Regions from separate parts of the Mycetocola sp. Y444 genome, predicted to be linked through region 2. Evidence: riboswitches for the same ligand, from Rfam matches in the RefSeq annotation. Region 2 holds a riboswitch; the other holds the start of a gene.
The links. A riboswitch is a leader RNA that binds a small molecule or an ion and turns the genes downstream of it on or off. The one in region 2 is predicted to bind glycine.
Positions count from the first base shown of each region.

Region 1 (11,272 bases), on a different contig from region 2:
ATCGACCGCGTTCTGCAGGTCGCTGAAACCGACGATGTTGTCGAAGAAGTACGAAGCACCCTGTGCGTTGTCGTACAGCGCCGCATAGTTCCAGGCGTCGACGAACGACTCTGATGTGACTTCTTCGTCGTTGGTGAACTTCCAACCGTCCTTGAGCGTGACAGTCCAGTTGGTGGCGTCGTCAGACTCGATGGATTCGGCAACCTCGTTCTCGATGGCGCCTTCGGCGTCGTACGAGACGAGTCCGGCGAAGATCGAGGTCATGATCTTGCCGCCACCGGTTTCGGTGGTGTTGGCGGGGAGCAGGGACATCTGCGGCTCGCTGCCGTTTGTGGTGATGATTGCGTCAGTGTCGGCCCCGGACGACTTCTCAGTCGAGCCACCGCTGCTGCTGCAGCCCGTGAGCGCCAGGGCGCCCACAGACAACAGCGCGACGGCGCTAAGGCCTACGCGTGATCTTTTCAATTTTCCTCCTGTGCGAGTGCGCACGGCAGACAGTTTTGTGCCCCGACTGCGGTGCTGGATACAAGAACCATAGGTAGCGGTGCGCCCATCTGCAAATTTGTCGGGTGAATCGTTACTTACCGGAAACGTGATCTGCGAATTATTGGCGAATTCGCACATTTTCTGCTCCAAAGGCGTCTTCTGCGCAATTCTTCGGCAAGGATGGCCTCAGGGACGGTAGGGAGATGCGATGGTGACAACCCCGGCCAGGCGTGCGTGGTGGGAAATCGCCATAGTTCTCGGTCTCTCCGTCGGTGCATCCGCCGTCTACTCGCTTGTGTCGCTGACAGCGCGATTGACGTCAGACGTCCCCCTGTCCGAACAGAGCGCAAGCCTCAATCCTTCGCTCAGTGAGCGGGAGTGGCTGGATTTCACGTACCAGTTCCTCGGGATCTTTTTCGAACTTTTCGTCGTCGCTCTCGCCCTGTACCTGCTCTGGACCGCATCCGCGAGTGGAGCGGCGCGAATCGGCCTCACCTTGACCGAGCCCGGTCGTGACCTTCGGCGCGGCGTCGCCCTCTTTCTCGCCATCGGCATCCCGGGCATTGCGTTTTATCTCATCGGCCGATTCGTGGGAATCACCGTGGGGATAGAGACCTCTCCCCTCGACACGCACTGGTGGACGGTGCCGATCCTCATTTTCTCCGCTCTTCGCGCCGCGCTCGTCGAAGAGGTCATCGTGGTCGGCTACCTATTCACCCGACTGAAGGAGCGGGGCTGGTCTGACTGGACCATCATCCTGTCGACCTCGCTCCTCCGCGGCAGCTATCACCTGTATCAGGGCGTCGGGCCGTTCTTCGGCAACGTCGCGATGGGCATCGTCTTCGGCTGGTGCTACCGGAGATGGGGCAGGGTGATGCCACTCGTCATCGCGCACCTGCTGCTCGATGTCGCGTCGTTTGTCGGCTATCCCCTGGCGGTCGCGCTGTTCCCCGAGTTTTTCGCGGTGTCTCGGTAAGCGATCTCACCTCTTGTTTGGCCACACAACAAACCACTAGTGTGTCCCCAGCGCACAGGGTGGTGCGCCGCGCGACGATGCGCGAACTTGAGGAGGACCATGCCACACGACGACACGGGTACCCACACCCCAGGAACGGCTATCGACTACATCGCGATAGAAGAGTCACCGGACTTCATCGCTCACAAACGCACGCACAGGAGCTTCGTCTTCCCCCTGGCCGTTGCGTTCCTGCTCTGGTATTTCGCCTACGTTCTGCTGGCGGACTACGCACACGAGTTCATGGCGACGAAGGTCATCGGAAACATCAACATCGGTCTGATCCTCGGACTCAGCCAGTTCGTGACGACCTTCGCGATCACCACCTGGTATGTCTCGTTTGCCAACCGCAAACTCGACCCGGCCGCAGAGAAATTCCGCAACGAGCTCGAGGAGGCTGAGCGAGCATGAAAACTGTTGGTGATCCGATCCTGAACATCTCCATCTTCGCGGCGTTCGTCGTCGTGACGCTCATCATCGTCATCCGGGCATCGCGCTCGAACAAGACGGCGAACGACTTCTATGCGGCCGGCCGCTCGTTCAGCGGCGGTCAGAACGGAACGGCAATCGCGGGCGACTACCTGTCCGCTGCGTCGTTCCTCGGCATCTGCGGCGCCATCGCCGTCAACGGTTATGACGGCTTCCTTTACTCCATCGGCTTCCTGGTGGCGTGGCTCGTTGCCCTCCTCCTCGTCGCTGAGCTCCTTCGGAACACGGGCAAGTTCACGATGGCGGATGTTCTCTCCTTCCGCCTGAAGGAACGCCCGGTCCGTCTCGCGGCAGCGACCGCAACGCTTGCCGTGTGCTTCTTCTACCTGCTCGCGCAGATGGCGGGCGCCGGTGGACTCGTGTCGCTGCTCCTCGGTGTCAACGATCGACTCGGCCAGTCCGTTGTCATCGCCGTCGTCGGCATCATCATGATCGCCTACGTGCTCATCGGCGGCATGAAGGGAACCACCTGGGTGCAGATCATCAAGGCTGTGCTCCTCATCGCCGGCGCTGGAGTGATGACCGTCTGGGTGCTCGCGCTCAACGGCTTCAACCTGTCAGCCCTCCTTGGGCAGGCGGTCGCCGTCGCGGGCGAGGACATCCTCAACCCGGGCGCCCAGTACGGCGCGACCGGCACGTCTCGGCTCGACTTCGTGTCGCTCGCGCTCGCGCTCGTGCTCGGTACCGCCGGACTCCCCCACGTGCTGATGCGGTTCTACACGGTGCCAACGGCGAAGGAAGCCCGTCGCAGTGTGGTGTGGGCCATCTGGCTCATCGGCCTGTTCTACCTGTTCACCCTCGTGCTCGGCTACGGCGCCGCGTACCTCGTCGGCGCGGAGCGGATCCTCGCCGCCCCCGGTGGAGTGAACTCGGCTGCACCGCTGCTCGCGTTCGAGCTGGGCGGGTCGATTCTGCTCGGCATCATCTCCGCCGTTGCTTTCGCGACGATCCTCGCGGTCGTCGCGGGGCTCACCATCACCGCGGCAACGTCGTTCGCTCACGACGTGTACGCGAACGTGATCAAGAAGGGTGCCGTTCCCCCGAACGGCGAGGTGAAGGTGGCTCGGATCACCGTCGTGGCGATCGGTCTGCTGGCCATCGCCGGTGGAATCGGTGTTCAGGGACAGAACATCGCGTTCCTGGTCGCTCTCGCGTTCGCCATCGCGGCGAGCGCGAACCTGCCCACCATCCTGTACTCGCTGTTCTGGCGTAAGTTCACCACCCGAGGTGCGCTGTGGAGCATGTACGGCGGGCTCGCATCGGCGTTGATCCTGATCATCTTCTCGCCGGTCATTTCGGGCGCGGAGACCTCGATGTTCAAGGACGTGGACTTCTCCTGGTTCCCGCTGAACAACCCGGGAATCGTGTCGATCCCGCTCGGCTTCCTGCTGGGCTGGCTGGGTACGGTCACCTCGAAGGTCAAGGAAGACCCGCGGATCGCAGCCGAGATGGAGGTGCGCTCTCTCACCGGACACGGTGCGGAGAAGGCATCGTCGCACTAGGTCGGTAGCTGAGTTCGGGTGCCCAACTGGGTGCCCGACTCGGGTGCCCGACTCGGGTACGGGCGGGGAGGACGTTTTCTCCTCAGCTCAGACAATGACGACGAACGCCCCCGGATGCTCATGCCCTGCACACGCAGGGCCGGGCACTCCGGGGGCGTTCGTCGTCATAACTCGCACCCCGAAAACATCCTCCCCGCCCCGAGATAAGGAAATAGCGCCCAGACAAGGACGAAAGCCGAGACCTGGTCCTTGTCTGGGGCTTTTGTCCTTGTCTGGGCGGGCGGGGTGAGCGTTTTCGGGGTGCCGAGTTATGGGAGGAAGGGGCGGGGCAAGAACGCGGTGTCGATCCGAGTCACACCCAGGGCCCCGTCCCTTCCTCCCATTGTTTGAGCTGAGGAGAGAATGCTCACCTCGCCCGCTTGCCCGGGGCTCGCAAGCCCCGTTACCCATGACCCGATTAACAGGCAATCGCACGGTTATCAGGACGAAAGTTGAGAGATCGTCCTGCTAACCGTGCGACTGCCTGTGTTGGGTGCTGCTACTCGAACGCCTCGGGTGGCGGGCAGGCGCAGACGAGGTTGCGGTCGCCGTACGCGTTGTCGACGCGGCGCACGGGCGGCCAGTACTTGGTCCGCACGAGCGACTTCACCGGATAGACCGCCTGTTCGCGGGAGTAGGCGTGCTCCCACTCCCCCTCGATGACGGACTGCGCCGTGTGCGGCGCGTGTACGAGAGGGTTGTCGTTTGCCGGCCACGTTCCCGCGCCGACGGCATCCGCTTCGGCCTTGATCGCGATCATCGCGTCGATGAACCGGTCGATTTCGGTGAGGTCTTCGCTCTCGGTCGGTTCAACCATGAGGGTGCCGGCGACCGGGAACGACATCGTCGGCGCGTGGAAGCCGTAGTCGATGAGTCGCTTGGCGACGTCGTCGACGGTCACACCGGTTGCCTCCCGGAGTGGGCGCAGGTCGAGGATGCACTCGTGTGCGACCAGTCCGTTGTCTCCGGTGTAGAGCACCGGGAAGTGCTCTCGGAGGCGCACGGCGATGTAGTTCGCCGCGAGGACGGCTGCGCCTGTCGCCTGCTTGAGCCCCTCCGCGCCCATCATGCGGACGTATGCCCACGAGATCGGAAGGATGCTCGGGCTGCCGTACGGCGCCGCCGAGACCGGCCCACCGGCGTGGGTGTATGCACCGTGGTCGTCGCGCTGCGCCATCGGGTGGCCGGGCAGGAACGGCGCGAGGTGCGCCTTCGCCGCGACGGGACCGACACCGGGGCCACCCCCACCGTGCGGGATGCAGAACGTCTTGTGCAGGTTGAGGTGCGAGACGTCCCCGCCGAAGTCACCGAACCTGGCGTATCCGAGCAGCGCGTTGAGGTTGGCGCCGTCGACGTAGACCTGGCCGCCGGCGTCGTGCACGGCCTGGGTGATCGCGGTGATCTCGTGCTCGTACACGCCGTGCGTCGACGGGTACGTGATCATGAGCGCGGCGAGGTCGTCGGCGTGCTCCTCGACCTTCGCCCGCAGGTCGTCGAGGTCGACGTTGCCCATGTCGTCGCAGGCAACGACGACGACCTTCATGCCGGCTAGCACCGCGGATGCCGCGTTCGTGCCGTGTGCGCTGGACGGGATCAGGCAGGTGGTGCGGTTCAGATCACCGTTCGCGCGGTGGTAGCCGCGAATGGCGAGGAGCCCGGCCAGCTCGCCCTGGCTGCCCGCGTTCGGCTGGAGCGACACGGAGTCGTATCCGGTGACCTCGGCCAGCCAGCTCTCGAGCTGTTCGATCAGGCCGAGGTAGCCGAGCACGTCCGCCTCGGGGGCGAACGGGTGCAAGCTGGCGAACTCGGGCCAGGTGATCGCCTCCATCTCGGTCGCGGCGTTGAGCTTCATCGTGCACGAACCGAGCGGGATCATGCCGCGGTCGAGCGCGTAGTCGCGGTCGGCCAGCTGCTTGAGGTACCGCATCATGGCGGTCTCGGAGTGGTGCGTGTTGAACACCGGGTGGGTGAGGTAGTCACTCGAGCGCCGCAGCTCCCCCGGCAGCCGCGTGGACTCGGCGTCACCCGGAGCGGTAATACGCTCCTCACGAGAGAACCCGAACGCGACGACGACAGCGCGGAGATCGGCATCCGTCGTCGTCTCATCGACCGAGATCCCCACAGTTGCGTCATCGACGAGGTGCAGGTTGATGCCGAGCTCACGAGCGCGCTCGATGATCGTCGCAGCCTCGCCCGGCACGTGCACACGCAGCGTGTCGAAGAATGACTCGCTCGCGAGCGTGAGGCCGTAGCTCGTGAGAACCGCGGCGAGGGCGTCCGCCCGACGAGCGGTCTCTGCGGCGATCCGACGGATGCCGACCGGCCCGTGATAGACGGCGTACATCGAGGCCATCACGGCGAGGAGCACCTGTGCCGTGCAGATGTTCGACGTCGCCTTCTCACGGCGGATGTGCTGTTCGCGCGTCTGCAGCGTGAGCCGGTAGGCCGGGTGACCGGCGGCATCCTGGCTGACGCCGACGAGCCGACCCGGCAGCTGCCGTTCGAGCCCCTTGCGCACAGCCATGTAGCCCGCGTGCGGGCCGCCAAAGCCCATCGGCACGCCGAAGCGCTGGGTGGTGCCCACCGCGATGTCCGCACCGAGTTCACCGGGAGAGGTGAGCAGCGCGAGCGCGAGCAGGTCGGCCGCGACGACGGAGAGGCCACCCTTCTCCCTGATCGATGCGAGAACGGATGCCGGGTTCCACACACGTCCTGATGCACCCGGGTACTGCACGAAAACGCCGAAAGCAGCGTCGGGCAGCTCCGCTCCACCGGCAAGGTCGAGCTCGACGAGGTCGATGCCGACCGCCTCGGCCCGGCTCGCGAGGAGCGCCTTGGTCTGCGGGAAGGCATCGGCGTCGACCACGAACACCGTCGAGGTGAGCTTCGAGGCCCGCCGCGCGAGCAGCATGCCCTCGACGACAGCGGTCCCCTCGTCGAGCATCGACGCGTTGGCGGTGTCGAGGCCGGTGAGGTCGGTGACCATGGTCTGGAAGTTGATCAGAGCTTCGAGTCGGCCCTGCGAGATCTCCGGCTGGTACGGCGTGTACGCCGTGTACCAGGACGGATTCTCGAGCACATTGCGCTTGATCACGGCCGGCGTGAGAGTGCCGTAGTAACCGAGCCCGATCATCGAGGTCCGCACCGTATTCGAGCCGGCGAGCTCGCGCAGTTCGGCGAGCGCTTCGCGTTCCGTGGCCGCGGCGGGGATCGACGAACTCGCCAGGTCGGCGACGTGGATGGACTCCGGCAGTGCCGCCTCGACGAGCGCGTCGACGGTGTCGTAGCCGACGGATGCCAGCATGCTCGCCTGCGCAGCGGCATCCGTTCCGATGTGACGCTCAGAGAACAGCTCGCGCATCACTCACCGACCAGCGCTGAGTACTCGTCCCAGCTGAGCAGGTTCGACGGCAGCTCGGTGAAACGCACCCGGATGAGCCAGCCATCGCCGAACGGATCGCTGTTGACGAGTGCCGGGTCGTCGATGACGGCGGCGTTCGCGTCGACCACCGAACCGTTGACCGGCGCGAAGAGCTCGCCGACCGACTTGGTCGACTCGATCTCGCCGACGACGGTTCCCGACGCGAGCGTGCTGTCGACGGCGGGGAGTTCGACGAAGACGACATCGCCGAGCTTGTCTGCGGCGAAGTCAGTGATCCCGACGGTCGCAATGTCACCGTCGATCTCGAGCCATTCGTGTTCCGGGGTGTACTTGAGTGTGGTCTTGTCCGACATGGCTTACTTCTCTCTCCGATAAAACGGCAGTGTGGTGACAGTTGCGGGAATTCGTGTGCCTCGAACGTCGACGGCGAGTTCGGTGCCGGGCGATGCGGCGGCGGGGTCCACGTACGCCATCATGATCGGATGCCCCAGCGTCGGTGACAGCGCACCGCTCGTTACGGTTCCGACCTCTGCATCGCCGGAAACCACCGGGTAGCCGGCACGGCCGGCACGCCTGCCCGCCGCGGTCAGCCCGACGAGCACGCGAGCGTCGTCCGCCGGCCCGGCCTCGACAGCCGCCCGACCGACGAAGTCGCCCTCTTTGGAGAGTGCGACCACCCGGCCGAGAGCGGCCTGTACGGGCAATGTCTCAGTGCCGAGTTCGTGGCCGTACAGCGGCATCCCCGCTTCGAGGCGCAAGGTGTCGCGGCTCGCGAGCCCGGCAGGGACCAGCCCGTGCGCTTCGCCCGCTTCTTCGAGAGCGCGCCACAGCGGCACGGCCGCGTCAGCCCTGAGGTAAAGCTCGAACCCGTCCTCGCCGGTGTAGCCGGTCCGCGCGATGACGAGCGGAACTCCATTGAAAAACCCGTCGGTCGCCCGGTAGTAGCGGAGTTCATCGAGAGGGACACCGAGCTCACTGAAGCCTGTCGTCTGCTCGAGGATCGTCCGCGAGTTCGGGCCCTGGACGGCGATCAACGCGTAGTCGTCGCTCTGGTCGTCGACGGTGACGTCGAACCCGGACGCCCGCTCCGACAGCGCGGCGGCAGCGGCATCCCGGTTGCCCGCGTTGGCGACCACGAGATACGTCGTGTCACCGAGCCGGTAAACCACGACGTCGTCGAGGATGCCGCCTGCCTCGGTGAGCAGGAGGCTGTACTTCGCCTGCAGGACGTCGATCGACGACAGCCGTCCGGCGAGGGCGAAGTCGAGGAATCGGCCGGCATCCCGTCCGTACACGAGGATCTCGGCCATGTGAGAGAGATCGAAGATGCCTGCGGCGTTCCGGACCGCCGCGTGCTCCGCGAGATCGCTGGTGTAGCGCACCGGCATCTGCCAGCCGGCGAAATCGGTGAAGCTCGCTCCGAGCTCGGAATGGACCGCGGCGAGCGGGCTGGTGCGTTCTGGTGCGGGGTCTGACACGAGTTCTCCAGGTGTCGCCGGGGCGACGATCGCAAAAAGCGGCTGCGGCACTCAAGGTGCCTGAGGAACTCCCTCTCTGTCATGGGCCTGAGAGTTTCGCTCGCGCAGCCGTCGATCACGGCTGGCGGCTTTCACCGTCGGCGGAACGCCAGGCGTTCACTTTCCAGAGTGGCCAGTTCGATGCGGTACAGAGACCTGAGAGATTGGCAGGGAGGCTTGCTCCTTCGGTGCCGGGCAAGCCCGGCTCTCCCGCATCGCGTGTGCGGCCCGATATTCGATTTTCGCCCAGCCTACAGTGAGGCGCACTCAGAGTGCTCGGCATCTCAGAGAAAATCTGGCGGGATATTTCTCTTCAGTTCGGGTCATGTTGACACTAAGATGGGTCTAGTTATAGTCATGGTGACTTTAACTGGAAGGATTCGTGATGGCCGCACACGCAGCGCCCGTCCATGTCGCCGTTTCGACGGTGATCTTTGCGCTTCGGCCATCACCGGTCGATGGCCGCATGACCGTGTGGCTCCCCCTCGTGCGGCGCATCCGTGATCCGTTCGTCGGTATGTGGGCTCTCCCGGGCGGACCTCTCGAACCCGACGAGGACCTGGCGGAGTCCGCGGCACGCACCCTCGCTGAGACGACGCTGCTGACTCCGCAGTACCTCGAGCAGCTCTACGCGTTCGGCAACACAGACCGCTCCCCCGGCGAGCGCGTCGTCTCAATCGTCTACTGGGCCCTGGTGCGTTCCGATGAGGCCGACATCGCCGTCGAGACCGAGAACGTTCGCTGGTTCGAGGCTGATTCGGTGCCCGAACTCGCCTTCGACCACAGCCTCATCGTGGAGTACGCGCTGTGGCGGCTCCGCAACAAGCTCGAGTACAGCCACATCGCCTCCGCCTTCCTCGGCGACACCTTCACCCTGTCCGAACTGCGCGAGGTCCACGAGGCCGTGCTGCAGAAGTCACTTGACGCTGCCAACTTCCGGCGCCAGATCGAGGGCTCCGGGCAAGTGGTACCGACCGAGCAGCTTCGGACAGGAGGCCGGCATCGCCCCGCCCGCCTCTATCGATACGCGGCAACAGTGGAGACCAACGGGCCCCTCGGCCGCTCGCGTACCGACCGCTCACAAGGAGCATCATGACCCTCACCGCCTCCGTCGACAGCACGCTCATCGAGATCGCCGCCGGCACTGCGCCCGGCGCCGCGTGCAGCCCCGACCTCGTCCAGAAACCCTGGCTGTTCGACTCCCGGCCGCCGGGTTATGGTCCGGGTTCATCGATGGGCGACCTGATTCCCGTCGGTTCACCGCGCCAGGGTGAACTGCCCGCGTTCTACCGCGAGGCATCCACCGAGGAACTGGACCGTCGCATCCGTTCGGCCAAAGAGACGCTGGGGTCGAAGCTCGTCATTCTCGGGCACTTCTACCAGCGCGACGAGGTCGTCGCGTACGCCGACTACGTCGGCGACTCGTTCCAGCTCGCGAACGCGGCGAAGGCCCGTACGGACGCAGAGGCCATCGTGTTCTGCGGCGTGCACTTCATGGCCGAGACGGCAGACCTGCTCTCGACCACGTCACAGTCGGTCATCCTGCCCAACCTCGCCGCCGGCTGCTCGATGGCCGACATGGCGAACATCGACCAGGTCGAGGAATGCTGGGAGGAGCTCACCGAGCTCTACGGCACCGAACCGGATGCCTCGGGGCGAGTCCCCGTGGTCCCCGTCACCTACATGAACTCCTCGGCTGCGCTCAAGGGATTCTGTGGCCGCAACGGCGGTATCGTCTGCACCTCCTCGAACGCGGAAACCGTGCTCGAGTGGGCGTTCGAACGCGGCCAGCGCGTGCTGTTCTTCCCCGACCAGCACCTCGGGCGCAACACGGCAAAGGCGATGGGCGTTCCGCTCGAGCGGATGCCGATGTGGAACCCGAACAAGCCGTTCGGCGGCAACGACGCGCTCGCGCTCCAGGCTGCCCAGGTCATCCTCTGGCACGGCTTCTGCTCGGTGCACAAGCGCTTCACCGTCGAGCAGATCGAACGGGCCCGCGTCGAGCACCCCGGTGTTCGCGTGATCGTGCACCCGGAGTGCCCGATGCCCGTTGTCGACGCGGCCGACGAATACGGCTCGACCGACTACATCCGCAAGGCGATCGAGGCGGCACCCGCCGGTTCCACGTTCGCGATCGGCACGGAGATCAACCTGGTGCAGCGGCTTGCAGCTGAACACCCCGAGCACACGATCTTCTGCCTCGACCCGGTCGTCTGCCCCTGCTCGACGATGTACCGCATCCACCCGGGCTACCTCGCGTGGGTCCTCGACTCGCTCCTCGAGGGGGTCGTGCTCAACCGGATCACCGTGTCGGACCACGTCGCCGAACCCGCTCGCCTCGCCCTCGAACGGATGCTCGCGGCGAAGCCTCCAGTGCACACGGGAGGCTGATCGTGAAGCGGGTGATCGTCGTCGGGTCCGGAATCGCCGGCCTCACAGCCGCGCTCACGGCGAGCGCCGAACACTCCGTCACCCTGATCACCAAGGGTGCTCTGGGCATGAGCAACACCCGCTTCGCCCAGGGCGGCATCGCGGGCGTGATGTTCGACGACGACAGCGTGAACGCACACATTGCCGACACCCTGGCCGCGGGAGCGGGACTGTGCGACGCGGAAGCCGTCGCCGTGCTCTGCTCGGAAGGCCCCGCGCGCATTCATGAACTCGTCGCGCTCGGGGTGGCGTTCGACAGGCACGAGGGCGAGCTCGCGAAGGGCCGTGAGGCCGCCCACTCCTACCCGAGGGTCCTGCACGCCGGCGGTGACGCCACAGGTGCCGTGATTGAAGCGGCTCTCGTCGATCGCCTTAGGGCCAGCTCCGTCACCGTGCTCGAGCGCGCCTTCCT
Region 1 covers NZ_JCAIUB010000001.1:438,133-449,404, reverse strand. The annotation lists gene AC1C2M_RS02145 (peptide ABC transporter substrate-binding protein) at 1-465, opposite strand, end outside; gene AC1C2M_RS02140 (CPBP family intramembrane glutamic endopeptidase) at 695-1,462, shown strand; gene AC1C2M_RS02135 (DUF485 domain-containing protein) at 1,562-1,912, shown strand; gene AC1C2M_RS02130 (monocarboxylic acid transporter) at 1,909-3,492, shown strand; gene gcvP (aminomethyl-transferring glycine dehydrogenase) at 4,031-6,892, opposite strand; gene gcvH (glycine cleavage system protein GcvH) at 6,892-7,266, opposite strand; gene gcvT (glycine cleavage system aminomethyltransferase GcvT) at 7,270-8,391, opposite strand; glycine riboswitch at 8,461-8,563, opposite strand; glycine riboswitch at 8,565-8,653, opposite strand; gene AC1C2M_RS02110 (NUDIX hydrolase) at 8,816-9,526, shown strand; gene nadA (quinolinate synthase NadA) at 9,523-10,821, shown strand; gene nadB (L-aspartate oxidase) at 10,824-11,272, shown strand, end outside.
Region 1: linked by a shared signal. The riboswitch ahead of gcvT (glycine cleavage system aminomethyltransferase GcvT) and the one ahead of AC1C2M_RS07285 (ABC transporter substrate-binding protein) in region 2 are both predicted to bind glycine.

Region 2 (11,272 bases):
CGATGGCGGCATCCCGGGCGGTGTGTACGAGCTCCCGGACCTCATCGTCCGTCTTGTCGGGAATGCGCATGAGTCCGAGGACCACGTTGGGGGCGACGATTTCGGTGTTCGGCAGGGTAAAGGTCTTCACGGTGATTCCTTTCGCAGACGCGGCAACTCCGACGGTGACGCATGCCTACCTAACCACTCACCGGGGCAAAGAGTCCACCACGGCGGCACCCTTCACACGGGGCACGCAGCTGTGTACAGTGTCCGCATCAGTGGGGTCGCCGACGGGCGGGCTGCATCGCCGTGACGAGCGCCATCTCTCGAAGGGGGAGCCGTGCCCAATCCCGTCGTGCACTTCGAGATCATCGGTCGGAACCCGGGTGCTTTGCGACGGTTCTATTCCGTTTTGTTCGGCTGGACTGCCGACACCGATTCGCCCGTTGCCCCGGAAATCTCGGAGGCGGGCGAGTACGGGTTCGTCAGTGACGCGGCCGGGGGTCCCATTGCGGGCGGCATCGGAGGCGGGCACGAGTTCGCGCCGCACGCTCTCTTCTACGTTGGGGTGGACGATGTGGAAGACGCGCTCGTGCGTGCCGAGCGGCTGGGTGGCACTCGAGTGCTCGGTCCAGCGCGCAATCCCAGCGGCGCGCTCGTGGTCGGCCATTTCGCCGATCCGGAGGGCAATCTGATTGGTGTTGCTGGTCCGAGGTAGCGTCCTCGTTACAGCGGTTCTGTCAGAGATTGACAGTCAGAATGGCGTACCACAACATGGTGTGCGACTAGCGCATAGTGTGCGACACACACTATGGTGTGAGCATGGACGACGACCTCTTGAGCGGACACCTGCAGGAACTGCGGCGGGGCACGATCGTGGTGGCCTGCCTGTCCGTGCTGAAGCGACCCGGATACGGCTACGGCCTCCTTGAAGCTCTCGAGCAAGCGGGGTTTGCCGTCGAGGCAAACACGCTGTACCCGCTCCTGCGCCGCCTCGAGAAGCAGGGACTGCTGACCAGTTCCTGGGACACGGACGAGGCGAGGCCCCGCAAGTTTTACACCACCAGTGAGAAGGGCAGCGAACTGCTCGACCTGCTCCTCGCGGAGTGGGATGACCTTCACTCCTCCATTCACCAGCTCAACGAAGGACGATCATGACGACTCTCACCGACCGCTACGTCTTCGCCGCCCTTAAGTCCATCCCCGAAGAGAAGCGCGACGATATCGATCGTGAACTGCGCGGATCAATAACGGATGCCGTCGAGGCGCGGATTGAGAATGGCCAGGCGCCTGCCGAAGCGGAGAGCACGGTGCTCACGGAGTTTGGTGACCCTCGTCAGCTGGCCGCACGCTACGCCGAGCAGCCGCTGTACCTGATCGGACCCGATCTCTACCTCTCGTGGGTGCGCGTTCTGAAGCTCCTCCTCTGGATCGTGGGCGCGACATCCTTCGTTGGTGTGCTTGTCGTTCGGATGGTCATCGAGCCGGAAGATCCAATCACCGCCTTCAGCGCCGCTCTCAGCGCAAGCATCGGTCTGCTGATTCAGGTGGCGTTCTGGGTGACCCTCGTGTTCGCAATTCTGCAACGCACGGGTGCCCGCCGCAGCTCCCTCGGGCTCCGGGCGTGGGTTCCTGAGATGCTTCCGCCGGTCGAGCGACGCAATCAGGTCTCGCTCGCTGACACGATCGCGACGGTAATTCTCCTTGCCTTCTTCATCGGCCTGCTCCTCTGGCAGCGGGTCGGATCTCTGCTCTATCTGGAGGGAAAACCGGTTCTGGTTTTGCAGGAGCACCTGTCGAATTTTTGGCTGCCGTACCTGATCGCTGTGCTGGTTCTCGAGGCCGTCTTCGCCGTGGTGCTCTTCGCGGTTGGGCGCTGGACGCACGCGCTCGCTGCTGTGAACCTCGGCGCCGGCCTGCTGTTCATGATTCCTGCACTCTGGTTGCTCACGACCGACCAGGTCTTCGACTGGTCGTTCCTGTCGAGCGTCGACTGGAATGCCGACACCGCCAGGTGGATCTCGGGCATCACCGCCGCGGCGGTTGTGGTAACCGGCCTGTGGGATGTTGCGAGCGGCTTCCTGAAAGCGTCGAGAAGCAACGCGCAGGTCGTCTCGCCTCGGTAAGAGGCATGCTCGCGGAAATGCCGCCACGGTCCCGGAGGAATCACCCCGGTTCCGGAGGTGCCATTGGAGTCCCGGAGGTGCCATTGGAGCCCCGGGAGGAAAAACCGGGCGGCCAGCCCGCTGTCGCGCTTCGCCCCGGCGAATCTCCTCCCGAAAAGCCGCCACTGCCCCTGATCCCGGGCACCAAAGTCGGTGCCGGATGCCGCGGTCAGAGCCTGAAGCTCGGTCAACGCCGATGTCAGTGGTTGGGTGTGTAGTTAAGTCATGAACATCCCGGTCAGCAGCCCGATCCGACACCGTTCGGGGTCGCGTTTGAACGCCCGGGATGGTGCCGGTGCGAGGCCCCAATGTGGCAGTTCCAATGTCAGTGGTTGGGTGTGTACTGAACTCATGAACATCCCGGTCAGCAGCCCGATCCGACACCGTTCAGGGTCGCGTTCGAACGCCTGGGCGGATGCTGCTGCAAAGCCTCCAGTGCGGCGGTTTCAATGTCAGTGGTTGGGTGTGTACTGAAGTCATGAACATCCCGGTCAGCAGCCCGATTCGTCACCGTTCTGGTCTGGCGGAGTCCGGTCTGGCCGCACTTCTCGCCGTTGTTGTGTTGGCTGGTGGGGGTGTGCGGGTGTCATGAGTTTCGCGGTGAGCGACTTTCCGCCGGCGTCGGTTCCGGAGGGTGAGAGTGCGCTCACCGGGCTGCTCACCCACCTGGGGCAGGTGGTCGATGTTCTCGACCTGGATCATCTGGACCGGTTGACCGGGGAACAGCTGTTGACCCAGTTGGGTCAGGTCGCCGGGGTGGTGCGTGCCGGGGAAGCGGTCCTCGCGGCGTTGAGTGCCGAGGTCGCGGACCGGTCAGACCCGGCCCGTGGCAACGAGGGGTTGGCGGTGAAGCACAACTACCAGCGTCCGTCGCACCTGATCGAGGTGATCACCGGGGTGTCCTCTGCGGCCGCATCCCGGCTCATCCGGGTGGGGCAGCGCACCTGCCGGCGCCTCACTGACGCTGGGTTCCCGTTGCCGCCGTTGTTCCCCGTGGTCGGGGACGCGTTCCGTCAGGGTTTGATCGGGGTGGAAACCGCCGAAGCCATCACCCGGGAACTCTCGCTGGCCGCGCCCCGTGCCGAGGTGGAACACCTCGCGATTGCTGAACGCACCCTGGTCAGTGAGGCGGTCGGTGCGGGCTGGCGCGGCGGCTTACCGATGTCCGCCGATCTGGTGGGGATTCAGGCTCGGCAGTGGCGGGACCGGTTGGATGAAGACGGGATCGAACCCAATACCGACAAAGCGTTCCAGAAACGCGATTTCTGGATCGCCCGTGCCGCGAAGGACGGGTTGGTGAAGTTCGGAGGGCAGGTCACCGTTGATGTCGGCGCGAAACTCCACGCCCTGCTCGATGCTGTGCTGAGCCCGAAGACCGCGGACCGGTACGGCCCCACGGCCACTGATGCTGGCGAGGTAACTGGCGGTGGTGCTGGTGGCACCGGAACCGATGACGCGGGGCCTTCGGATCCGGTGCGTCGCCGGTGGCCGGCACCAATCCGGACACCGGTGACGCGGCGCAAGGCACCAACGCCAGTCCCGGTGCGGAGTTCAGCGAACCGGTCCGGGCCCGGCGGACCGCGGGGCAGCAACGCGCTGACGTGTTCGCCGCGATGATCGACGCCCTCGCCCGCTCCGGGGACGCACCATCAGTGACCGGCGCAGCACCGACCGTCGTGGTGACGGTCAACGCGGACGTGATCGACTCCAAGACCGGTACCGGCCAGATCGTGGGAGTGAACGCACCGGTGGCGGCGTCAACGATCAGCCAGGTTCTCTGTGATGCGAGCATCATCCCGGTGTTCATCGACCCCGACGGCACGGTTGTTGCCCTCGGTAATGATCAGCGCGGGTTCAACCGGACGCAGCGAATGGGCATGATCGCCCGCGACGGACCCACCTGTGCGATGCCGGACTGTCAGATCCCGGCCACCCGCTGCGAAGCCCACCACATCATCCCGTACTCCGAAGGTGGGCCCACCCATCTCGATAACGGAGTCTTGTTCTGCTGGTTCCACCACCGGATGGTCGACACCGGAGTGTTCACCGTCACGATGGTGAACGGCAAACCCAAGGTCACCATCGCCGAATGGATCCGCCGCAAGCCATACTTCCGGTAAACCGTGCCACCATCCCCGATGTCCAGGGGCAGGAACGCGACAGCCCGGGTGCGGTCGGGGCAGTGTCCGTCCGTCGGTCAGCGCCTCCTGAGGCGCTCACCGATGTGGATTAATTCCCCCTGACAGAGCACGCCCGCCAGAAGAAGTTATTAGCGCTGGGTTTGGTGCGGACCTAGTATGGATGTGTAGCTGATTCCCCCGGACCCTGGGACGTGCAAACCGACGATTTCAGGAGATTTCTATGGGTACTTTTACGTACGACGGCGGCACCCCTATCGAGTTTGAAGACCGCACGCTAGCGCATCTTCAAATAGTGATCGGTGCCAAATTACGCCGAGGCGAGTCGTGTTACTTCAGCTGGCCAGTCCCGGAGGGTGGACGAACGACCATCTGGATGCATCCCACTCTCTCGTTGCGATATGACTACACCGCCAACGAAACGCCGGCGCTGAATCGAGCATGGGTTGAGCTGCTGACTCAGTCTTCATTTGGCCCAGCGGGGCTTGTTCTTCTAGCGGAGCCCGAAGCCATCGACGAATCAGGGCACCAGAAAGCTCCCGAGGGCGATCAAAAAGCCTCCAACGGTGACCGTGATGCTCGCGTCAGAGTTCCAGTGGCGAGTCGTTAAGACAAATCTCGGGCCGCTCAAGCGGCGGTCGTTCCATCTCTCTCCGCCCACGCTCGCTCCAGCGCGTTGGTGATGGCCGCCGCGCTCTGGACGCCTTCAACGCCGTATCTGCCGTCGATGACGAAGAAGGGAACACTGTTGATCCCGTAGGACCGGGCTCGGGCTTCATCAGCGCGGACCGCGTCCAGGTATTCGTTGGACTCCAGCGAACGGATGGCGTCCACAGCGTCGAGGCCGAGCTCCCCGGCGATCCGGCCGAGTTCTTCGATGTCGGAGATATTGCGGCCTTGGGTGAAGTAGGCGGCAAACAGGGCCTCCTCTGTCCGAAGCTGCTTGCCCCGCGCTTTGCCGTAGTGGATGAGCTGGTGCGCGAGCGACGTGTTCGTGAGCAGCGCGGTGTCGAAGTGCAGGTCGAGGCCGACGGCGCGAGCCCGGGTGGTGATCCGGGACAGGAGCGCGCTGGCACTGTTTGGACTCATCCCTTTAGTCATAACGTTGAAGTCGAATACGGACTGCGTGTGCCCGATAGCGATGTCCGGCTCGAGTTCAAAACTGTGGAACTCGATGTCGATGTCGCGGGCCTCGCCCGGCTCAGCGGCACCGAAGATTCGTGCAGCCTCTTCCAGCCGTCGCTTTCCGATGTAGCACCATGGGCACATCACATCGGCCCACACATCTACTTTGAGGCGATAACCTCGGCGCGGCTCAGTGGTTTCCGGGCTGAGCCCGGTCTGCTCATTCATGGGACACATCTCCTGTTCGGGTTGGCGGCGCTGTCCGCGGAGGCGCACGCGCCGGGGGATTATGGGCCCGGGGTCACCGGGCTGTGGGATGCGCGTCGGGTGCCAGCAGTCAGGAAGTGATGCGCTCGGCGCGCTGGAGATTGCGCATGAGTTCGTCGCGGCTCTGCCCGTCGACGTGGTGGCGCCACATCGGTGTGCCGGGCGCGCTGCGCCACGATTCGCTCAGCGGGCTGTTGTCGACCGCGTCGAACCCGAGGTCGTCGTAGAAGCGAGTCACCAGCTCGACAGCTTCCGGGTAGTTGCTCGAGACCACCAGCGCCTTGCGGTCGGGTGCGCCCGCTGGCCTCGCCAGCCGGAGTATCGCCGGGAGTGCATCGCTCGAAACACGGATCAGGTGGCGCTCGTGAAACTGGATGTGAGTAAAAGCCTTCGTGACCATTGACTCGGGCAATTGTTCCTGCCGCAACTCATGAATCGTCTTTCGTCCCGAAGTCACCTCGGGAAAGTTACCGTCGCGCCAGGGCATGTAGTTGTTGTTGTCGATCACGACCTTCCCCGCCAGTTCCGCGACGGGCAGCGTGTCGGTCGGCGTGTACCGGAAGGCGGCAACGGCGAAGTCCGCCGCAGCGGCAGCATCCGCGGCTGACGCCGCACGCGCCATCGGACCCAGCGCTCTGACGAGGCCCCTCAGCGTCTCCGGGCCACGGGAATTGGCGATGACGATCTCATAACCCGCAGCAATCGCCGCGCGGGCGAGAGTGCTTCCCGCCTGGCCGGCGCCCAGAATACCGATTGTGGTCATGAGCGGCTCTCCTCGTGCTGTCGTCGTGAACCTCTCTGCGGCTCACGACGTCAGCCTAAGTCGCTTCAACGAAAACACTCGGGGCCCTGTCATACCCCCGGTTTCACGGGCACTGCCTGGGAAAGCTGCGGAGCCAGCCCTGCCGACGGCGATTACTGGATCAAATTAATAGAGGCGTCGGACCCTTGACACCCTGTCGAAACAAACACCTGCTTTGCTAGGGTGAATCAATTCAACATCTCCTCATGAATTTTGCCTGGAGAGACCGGACTGGAACCGGCGCCGAAGGGGAAAACGCCCAAGAACTCTCAGGCTAAAGGACAGGCAAGATTCGGGAACTCTGGAAAGTGGAACCCAATGGTTCCACACCGACGGTGCAAGCGGGAACGATCTTTCCGTGAATCTCTCAGGTCAAATACAGAGCGGGTACCGCAGCCGTTATAGCTGCGAATTAATTCTTGAGTCGAATTCAATTCTCGTCCGTTTCGGCACACAAATGCTCCGGCCGTGCAATTGAAACCGCGACTCCAGATCCAGGAGACACCATGTTCATCTCACCATCTCGCTCTACGCCCGTGAAGCGGACCGCGATTGTCATTTCCTCCGTCGCCGCCGTTTCATTCCTTGCGGCATGCTCGACCGGAGATGGGGAATCGAGCGCTCCCGAAACAGGCGGCTCGATTGCGATCGCGATATCCACCGACCCGTCGAGTTTCGATCCCGTTCTGGCTGCGGGGCAGCACACTTTCCAGGTCGACAGTTTCCTCTACGACACGCTCATCCGTCGCGACGATGATTCCGCTCTGGTTGGAGGGCTCGCAACCGAGTGGGAGGTCGAGTCAGCCAGTGAGTACCTGTTCACGATTCGCGACGATGCGACGTGTTCCGATGGTTCACCGATAACCCCAACCGTGGTCGCAGATTCGCTGTCCTATCTCGCCAATCCCGAGACGGGTTCAACCTGGAAAGCGCTCGTCTTTGGGCAGGGCGACGCCACGATCACTCCGGACGACGAGGCCGGTACCGTTCGGGTGTCGCTGTCGCAGCCGTTCACGAACCTCGAGTCGGGCCTTACCGCGTCGCAGACCGGCATCATTTGTCCGGAGGGTCTCGCTGACCTCGAAGGCCTGGCCGCTGGAAGTGTCGAGGGCGCATTCTCCGGTCCGTACACGATCAGCGAATCGAATGCCGGCATTGGCTACACGCTCGCACTGCGGGAGGACTACGACGCTTGGCCCAAGCTGAGCAAACCGCTCGAAGGGGTGCCAGCAGACACGATCGAGCTCACACTGTCGAGCGACGAATCCACAATGGCAAACCAGATCATGAGCGGGGATCTCGATTTCGCGCAGCTCGCCGACTACAACACGATCGAACGGTTCGCGAGCGATGACAGCTACCACAAGGTAGAGGTCACGGGCTATACGACGTACGTCATTTTCAACCAGCGCGAGGGCAGGGTTTTCGCGGACAACCCCGAAGCTCGCCAGGCTGTCGCCCGTGCGATTGACCAGGATGCCTTCAACACCGTGTTCTCAAACGGAAACAGCGAGGTGCTGACCTCGATAGTGCCGTCGAGCTTCGCCTGCGTGAATACCGATGAGTCATTGCTGGAGGAACATGACCCGGATGCTGCGGCTGAGGTCCTGAGCAACGTGGATGGCATCAAGATGCTGGGAAACACCGCGAACTCGAGCTTCACCAACGGAGCAGATTACCTCTATGAGGTGGTGACAGCAGCCGGTGCCGGCGTGGATCTTTCGATGGCCGACAATGCCACCTTCTGGAGCACGCTCGCGAACGGCGAATCCGACTGGGACATGGTGTTCATCGGGGACGCCAACACGGTTCAGGTCATCAGCGCTTCTCTCGACCGGGTGACCGGGCCGAGCGTTGAAGAGGGCGGCCGCAACTACTCCGGCTCCTCGAACCCGGACGGCGAAGCAGCGCTCGTTGCCGGGCTGTCCGAGATCGATGAGGACGTTCGCTGCGACGCCTTCCAGACCGCTCAGGAATCACTCTTCGAACGCGACGATGTTGTGCCCCTCGTTGGTGGCACAACGACGACGGTGACCAGCCCCAACGTAACGGTGCGTGCTTTCGGTGATTACCTCGACTACGCCACAGTGCGCGTCATCGCCGAATAGACACCGAGCGTTCTGAAAGAAAGCGAACCTGTGACTGAACCAATAATCACAGCCGGAACGGGCACTTCCACGGAAGTGCCCGTTCCGGGCGGGCCCGAAGAATCGGCGAAGACGGTATCACCGTGGGTCGCCTTCGGCGTGAAGCGCTTCATGGGCCTGTTGGGCACCATAGTGATGGCGATCGTGGCCACCTTCCTCATCGTTCCCCTCATCCCCGGCGATCCGGCTGTCAGCGCGGCTGGACCCGATGCATCGGCCGAGCGGATCGAGCAGGTGAGGTCCGAACTCGGTCTTGACAGGCCACTCTTTGAACAGTTTGTCTCCTACGTCGCCGGCATTGCGCAGGGCGATCTGGGCCATTCGTTCTCGCTCAACGCCCCGGTCACCGAGGTGATCGCGAACCGTCTGCCGTTTACCGCAGGAATCTCCGTACTGTCTCTGGTGATCGTGCTGGTCTGCGCAATTCCCATTGGGATGGTGGTCGGTGTGTTGGCGCGGAACGGCCGGCGTCAGTGGCTCGACACGTCATTCGGGTACGTCACCGCGTTCCTGTCAGCGATCCCGCCATACGTGATGGCGACGCTGCTTGTGTTGCTCTTCGCCGTCTCCCTGCAGGTCCTTCCACCCGCGTACTCGCGCAACAATCTGGCAGCCTCTCTCGTACTGCCAGTCCTGGCGCTCAGCATTCGGTCTATTTGCTCGATCGCTCGCGTCGTGCGCCGCGAAACCGCTGTCGTCCTCGAGCAGGACTACATGAGAACCGCGCGGGGCTGGCGGCTTGGCGGGCTGCGTCTCTACGCGAAATACGCGCTGCCAAATCTCCTGACGAGCACACTAACGCTCAGTGGAATCATTCTCGTGAGCATGCTCGGTGGGGCAATCACTGTCGAGACCGTATTCAACCTGCCAGGACTCGGACTGGGCGTCGTGAACGCCGTTGCCACCAAGGACTACCCGCTCATCCAGGGAATCGTGCTCGTTCTCGCCATCCTGGCGTCGGTGCTCACCCTGCTCGTCGACATCGCTCTCGGCATCATTGATCCCCGAACCCGCGGAGGGAAGAATGACTAAGTTATCTGCCGCTGACCGCGCGGTTGTTGCCGGGGTGGGTAAACGTGGCCCATCGAGCTTTCGCTGGACTCCCGGCCTCATAGGAGGTCTGGGTCTTTTCGCTGTTGTCGTGGCCATTGCCATCATCGCACCGATGACAATGTCAACAGCTGCGAGCGAGGTTACGAACCAGACAAACCTTCCGGCGTCAGGCGAGCACCCTCTGGGGACCGACAGCTTCGGCCGTGACCTGCTGGCGCGGGCACTTGTCGCCACCCAGTTGAGCCTCATCATGACCCTGCTCGCCACGGCGATTTCCGTTGTGGCCGGCGTCCTCATCGGTACGTCGATCTGGATCGCACCCCGCCGGGTTCGTGAGGCGTCACTGAGGGTTCTCGAGACCGTCGTCTCATACCCGGAATTGCTCGTCGCCATTGTCATTGCCGCTATCCTCGGGTCAGGTTCGTGGCAGCTTGTTTTGGCCATCGGAATTGCGAACATCCCGTCGATCGCGCGATTGACGGCCAACCTCGCAGCATCCGTTTATCAACGCGACTTCGTTGTGACCGCGAGACTTCTCGGTGTCCCCAACCGGCTCATCATCACCAAGCATCTTCTGCCGAACATGGCGGAACCCCTTTTGATTCAGGTGGCGTCCAGCTTCTCGGTCGGCCTCGTTTCGATGTCTGCGTTGTCATTTGTAGGCCTTGGCGTGCAAACCCCCGAGTACGACCTTGGTCGCCTTCTCGCCGACTCGCTTCCCGCGATCTACTCACGCCCGATCGAAGTTGTCGGCCCGACAGTGATGATCATCCTGATGTCGCTCGCGGCGATGCTCATCGGCGACGGCCTTGCGGCCGCGGCCGATCCCCGGAGTTCGAAAGTGCGCTTGCGTGCTCCGAAGATCGCCGGCGGCTCTGCTCCCCGCACGTCGAGCGACTCGTTGGTGAATGTCGACAAGCTCTCGGTCGTCCGCTCAGATGGTGAGGAACTCGTTCACGGGATCTCGTTCTCGATTGCACGGGGAGAGATTCTCGGGGTCGTCGGCGAATCGGGAAGTGGTAAGTCTCTGACAGCCATGGCCCTGGCCAGGCTGCTTCCGGATGGGCTGAGCGCCAGCGCAACGGAATTGCGCATTGGCGACATGGACATGCTCGCCGGTTCCGTCTCACAGAAGCAGCTGGCTACCTCGGTTGCGCTGGTTTATCAGGACCCGGGAACGACGTTCAACCCGGCCCTCATTATGAATTCTCAGCTGACCGAGGTTCTTCGGGTGCACAAGAAGCAGTCAAAGAAACAGGCGCGCAGAGTAATTATGGAGATGCTGGCCAAGGTGCACATCGTGCGTCCTGAACGACTCCTGCACTCCCACCCCTTCGAGCTGTCGGGCGGAATGAGGCAGAGGGCCATGATCGCGTCTGCACTCGCCACCGACCCCGTTCTCATCGTCGCAGACGAACCGACGACCGCACTCGATGTGACGGTGCAAGCCGAGATTCTTCGGGAGTTCCGCCGAATCAATAAAACACAGTCGACCTCGATGCTGTTCATCTCGCATGACATCGGAGTTGTCGAGGCGCTGTGTGACCGCGTTCTGGTGATGAAGGACGGCGCGATTGTCGAGGTTGTGAATCG
Region 2 covers NZ_JCAIUB010000002.1:98,606-109,877, forward strand. The annotation lists gene AC1C2M_RS07240 (aldo/keto reductase) at 1-130, opposite strand, end outside; gene AC1C2M_RS07245 (VOC family protein) at 323-700, shown strand; gene AC1C2M_RS07250 (PadR family transcriptional regulator) at 805-1,140, shown strand; gene AC1C2M_RS07255 (permease prefix domain 1-containing protein) at 1,137-2,108, shown strand; gene AC1C2M_RS07260 (DUF222 domain-containing protein) at 2,748-3,764, shown strand; gene AC1C2M_RS07265 (HNH endonuclease signature motif containing protein) at 3,749-4,267, shown strand; gene AC1C2M_RS07270 (DUF7882 family protein) at 4,509-4,895, shown strand; gene AC1C2M_RS07275 (DsbA family oxidoreductase) at 4,913-5,638, opposite strand; gene AC1C2M_RS07280 (NADPH-dependent F420 reductase) at 5,748-6,440, opposite strand; glycine riboswitch at 6,687-6,774, shown strand; gene AC1C2M_RS07285 (ABC transporter substrate-binding protein) at 6,986-8,587, shown strand; gene AC1C2M_RS07290 (ABC transporter permease) at 8,618-9,658, shown strand; gene AC1C2M_RS07295 (dipeptide/oligopeptide/nickel ABC transporter permease/ATP-binding protein) at 9,651-11,272, shown strand, end outside.